Regions from separate parts of the Streptomyces sp. NPDC001219 genome, predicted to be linked through region 2. Evidence: riboswitches for the same ligand, from Rfam matches in the RefSeq annotation. Region 2 holds a riboswitch; the other holds the start of a gene.
What was found. A riboswitch is a leader RNA that binds a small molecule or an ion and turns the genes downstream of it on or off. The one in region 2 is predicted to bind glycine.
Positions count from the first base shown of each region.

Region 1: another riboswitch for glycine. It lies ahead of gcvT (glycine cleavage system aminomethyltransferase GcvT); the one in region 2 lies ahead of cycA (D-serine/D-alanine/glycine transporter).

Region 1 is NZ_JBSFJF010000023.1:58,411-60,604, forward strand. It holds gene gcvT (glycine cleavage system aminomethyltransferase GcvT) at 21-1,148, opposite strand; glycine riboswitch at 1,182-1,294, opposite strand; glycine riboswitch at 1,295-1,390, opposite strand; gene ACWC9R_RS17455 (AAA family ATPase) at 1,612-2,194, shown strand, end outside.
Region 2 is NZ_JBSFJF010000040.1:30,497-32,690, reverse strand. It holds gene cycA (D-serine/D-alanine/glycine transporter) at 1-779, opposite strand, end outside; glycine riboswitch at 1,055-1,146, opposite strand; glycine riboswitch at 1,147-1,243, opposite strand; glycine riboswitch at 1,600-1,695, shown strand; glycine riboswitch at 1,696-1,793, shown strand; gene gcvP (aminomethyl-transferring glycine dehydrogenase) at 1,846-2,194, shown strand, end outside.

The sequences.
Region 1 (2,194 bases), on a different contig from region 2:
CGCGCCGCCGCCGGTGGCCGCTACTTCTGCCGCTTGTAGAACGGCAGAGCGGTGACCTCGTACGGCTCATGGCTTCCACGGATGTCCACACAGACACCCTCGGTGCCCGGCGTGGCGTACGCCGCGTCGACATAGGCGATGGCGACGGGCTTGCCGAGCGTGGGGGAGGGGGCCCCGGAGGTGACCTCGCCGATGACCGTGCCGTCGGCCGTGACGACCGGGTATCCGGCGCGCGGCACCCGGCGGCCCTGGGCGATCAGGCCGACCAGCTTGCGCGGCGGCCGGGTCTCGGCGCGTTCGGCGGCCGTGGCCAGTGCCGCGCGGCCCACGAAGTCTCCGCCGTTGGAGGTCTTCTCGAACTTCACGACCCGGCCCAGGCCCGCGTCGAACGGCGTGGTCGCGGTGGTCAGCTCGTGCCCGTACAGCGGCATGCCCGCCTCCAGGCGCAGGGTGTCCCGGCAGGACAGCCCGCAGGGCACCAGCCCGGTGTCCTTGCCCGCCGCGGTCAGCGCCTCCCAGAGGGCGACCGCGTCGGCCGGCCGGACGAACAGCTCGAAGCCGTCCTCACCGGTGTAGCCGGTACGGGCGATCAGGGCCTGCACCCCGGCGACCGTGCCGGGCAGCCCCGCGTAGTACTTCAGCCCGTCCAGATCGGCGTCCGTGAGCTGCTTGAGGATGCCGGGGGACTCCGGGCCCTGCACCGCGAGCAGCGCGTAGGCGTCCCGGTCGTCGCGGATCGCGGCGTCGAAGCCGCCCGCCCGCGCGGTCAGCGCGTCCAGCACCACCTGGGCGTTGGAGGCGTTGGCGACGACCATGTACTCCTGGTCGGCGAGGCGGTAGACGATCAGGTCGTCGAGGATGCCGCCGGCCTCCTCGCAGATCATGGTGTAGCGGGCGCGGCCCGTCTTGACGCCGCCGATGTTGCCGACCAGCGCGTAGTCGAGGAGGTCGGCGGCCTGCGGGCCGGTGACGGTGATCTCGCCCATGTGGGAGAGGTCGAAGAGGCCGGCGCGGGTGCGGACGGCGACATGTTCGTCGCGCTCGCTGCTGTAGCGCAGCGGCATGTCCCAGCCGGCGAAGTCGGTCATGGTCGCGCCGAGCGCGCGATGGGTGGCGTCCAGCGCGGTGCGACGGGGGGCATCAGTCATGGTTCTGGGCTCCCAGGCAGGGGTGACAAGACGTTCTCCCCATCTGTCATCGGAACCTGAGAGGTTCACCGGGATACCGCGAACGGACCCGGTTTGCACCTTGGGTGGAGCCGGCCCACGGGCTGCGGCTCGCTTTTCAGATCTGCCTCGCCCGCGCGGTATAGGGGCCTGAGAGATTCAAGGGAGGACTTGCTCCTTCGGCGCCCCGCCATCACGGCCGGGGACTCTCCCGCGCAGGTTACAAGCGGCCGGTATGCAGTTGGCGGTGCACGGGTGAGCTGTGATGTGCACGTGGCGGCCACATCATTACACGGGAACGCCGGATAAAGGAGCCCCAGCCGCCGTACCGTCCACGACATGGGCGGATCGCACAATCACCTTGATGGGCATTACCTTTTCTTGACACTCTGCGGGTAGGGGACGGAACCAAACCGGACCAGAACGGGCGGGGAGGGCGATCACGGTGCACAGTGAAGCGGCATTCGGGGCGACTTCAGGGGTCGTGCCCCCGGGCGCCGCGCCGGCGGCGCCGTCCGCCGCCAGGACCCGGACCGGCCGTGCGCCGCGGTCCGTCCTCCGGCCGGGGCGCGGCGCCGCGGTCGTGGACCTGCGGGGCGAGGCGCGGGCCCCGGGCGCCGCCGAGCTGCGGTTCCCGGCCGGCGACCTGGTGGTGGTCTCCGGGCTGCCGGGCAGCGGCAAGAGCACCTTCATGCACCGCGTCGTACCGCCCCTGGACGGGCGCGGCGCCGAGGTGTACCGCATCGACTCACAGGACGTCCGCGAGCGCTGGGAGCGCGGCAGGCTGCGCCGGCTGCCGTACGGCCTCTACCGCCCGCTGGTGCGGGCCGCCCACTATCTGACCCTGCGCCGCGCACTGCGCTCCGGTCACAGCGTGGTGGTGCACGACTGCGGAACTCTGGCGTGGGTGCGCCGCTGGATCGCGCGCGCGGCGCTGCGCGGCGGCCGCGGTGCGCATCTGGTGCTGCTCGACGTGGCACCCGAGGTGGCGCTCTCCGGCCAGGAGTCACGGGGACGCGGGGTGTCCG
Region 2 (2,194 bases):
GGGATCGAGTTGATCGCCTTGGGCAGGTTCCGTTCCGGGTTCTCCGCCTCGGCCGCCGTGGTGCCGACCAGTTCGATGCCGACGAAGGCGAAGGTCGCGATCTGGAATCCCGCGACGAACCCCATGGGGCCGGTGGGGAAGAACCCTCCGTCGTTCCAGAGGTTGGAGAAGCCCGCCGCCGCCCCACCGGGCGCCTGGAAGTGACTGAACACCATGACCAGCCCGACGACGATCAGTGCCACGATCGCGACGATCTTGATCAGCGCGAACCAGAACTCGGTCTCACCGAAGGCCTTCACCGTGGGCAGGTTCAGGGCGATCAGCAGGACGACGGCGGCCAGCGCCGGTATCCACAGCGGCAGATCGTGCCACCAGTAGGCCACGTACCCGGAGATGGCGATGACGTCGGCGATGCCGGTGACGATCCAGCAGAACCAGTACGTCCAGCCGGTGAAGAAGCCGGCCCACGGACCCAGCAGGTCGGCCGCGAAGTCGGCGAAGGACTTGTAGCGCAGGTTGGACAGCAGCAGCTCGCCCATCGCCCGCATCACGAAGAAGAGCATCACGCCGATGATCATGTAGACGAAGATCACCGAGGGTCCGGCCAGCGAGATGGTCTTGCCCGAGCCCATGAACAGGCCGGTGCCGATCGCACCGCCGATCGCGATGAGCTGGATGTGCCGGTTGGACAGCTGGCGGGAGAGGTGCTGCTCGCCCTCGGGCGGGGGTGTGGAGCCGGCCGGCGTGGTGGTCAGGCCGGTGTCACTGCGTTCAGGCATGGGCGAACCTCGCGGATCTCAAGACCCGTGCGGGCACGGGACAGGGGGTCTCTCGGAGCATGACCACGCGCCCCAGGGGCGTGCGGCAGGGGCTGCGCGCGGAGAAGCGGCAGCCGAACTGAAGGGTGTCAGTACGCTGAACGGGCCCGCACAGAAGCCTGACCATCGGCCCGCGAGCCGACGGGCGGGTGGCGGTCGGGGGCGAGCGGCAGGAGAGCCATCAGGGGCTCCTCGAATGTCGAGCACGGGCAGGGGCCCGTGCGGCCGAGTGAGCCTCCCCCTCTGTCATGAGCCTGAGAGCTTCGCCGCGCTCAGCGCGCGGCTTGCACCGTCGGCGAGGCGCGTCGGCGCCTGCTTTCCAGAGTTGCCTGCCCGAGCGGTAGGGATGCCTGAGAGTTTCCGGGGAGGTGTTGCTCCTTCGGCGACCGGGTCTGGCTGATCCAGTGCTCTCCCGCTCCGGGGTGAACGGCGATGTGCGGTGAGGCTAGGGCCCCCTCAGCGGCCGGTCAAGGGACCGGCCGAAGGCTGGACGCTACTCCCGGGTAGTGCGGCGCTTCCCCGTAGGGGACGGCGTTTGTGCAGCTCACGGCCTCGCTTCCGGGGCCGCCAGGTTACCGGCAGGTCCGTCGGCAGACTCTTGACGGCTGTGTTCCGGTGCCCGTACGTTGCCTCGGGAAAGATCCGGCAGCATCCGTACCGCTGACGGTTCCGCGGCGGGAGAGCCCACGTCCTGTGACGACGTGGCGCCGGGGGAGCACCTCCTCCCCGGAGACTCCCGGCCTCACCACCGCGCCGCCCGACAACTCCACATCGCGCTGTTCGAACCGAAGCGGGAGAGCCCTCGCCCACCCTTGGCGAGGCGCCGAAGGAGCAACTCTCCCCAGAATCTCTCAGGCCCCACTACCGCTTCGGCCAGGCGACTCTGGAAAGTCAGGACGTCATGTCCTGCGCCCACGGTGCAAACCGCCAAACCCGGTGGTGAAGCTCTCAGGTACCGATGACAGAGCGGGGAGGCAACCCGTCCACGGCGCCGCGTCCGCGGTGCCCCCACAGGGAGCCTCCCACCATGACCTACCCCGAGTCCTCCGCGCCGGGTGAGTTCGCCACCCGCCACATCGGCGTCAACGACGCCGACCGCACCACCATGCTGGCCGCAGTCGGCTACCCGACGCTGGCCGCCCTCATCGACGCCGCCGTCCCCGGCGGCATCCGGAGCACCTCCGGCCTGAACCTGCCCGCCGCCGCCACCGAGGCCGAAGCCCGCGCGGAGCTGCAGGAGTTCGCCGGCCGGAACACCGTGACCGTCCCCATGAACGGACTGGGCTACCACGCGACCACCACCCCCGCGGTGATCCGGCGCAACGTGCTGGAGGACCCGTCGTGGTACACCGCCTACACGCCCTACCAGCCGGAGA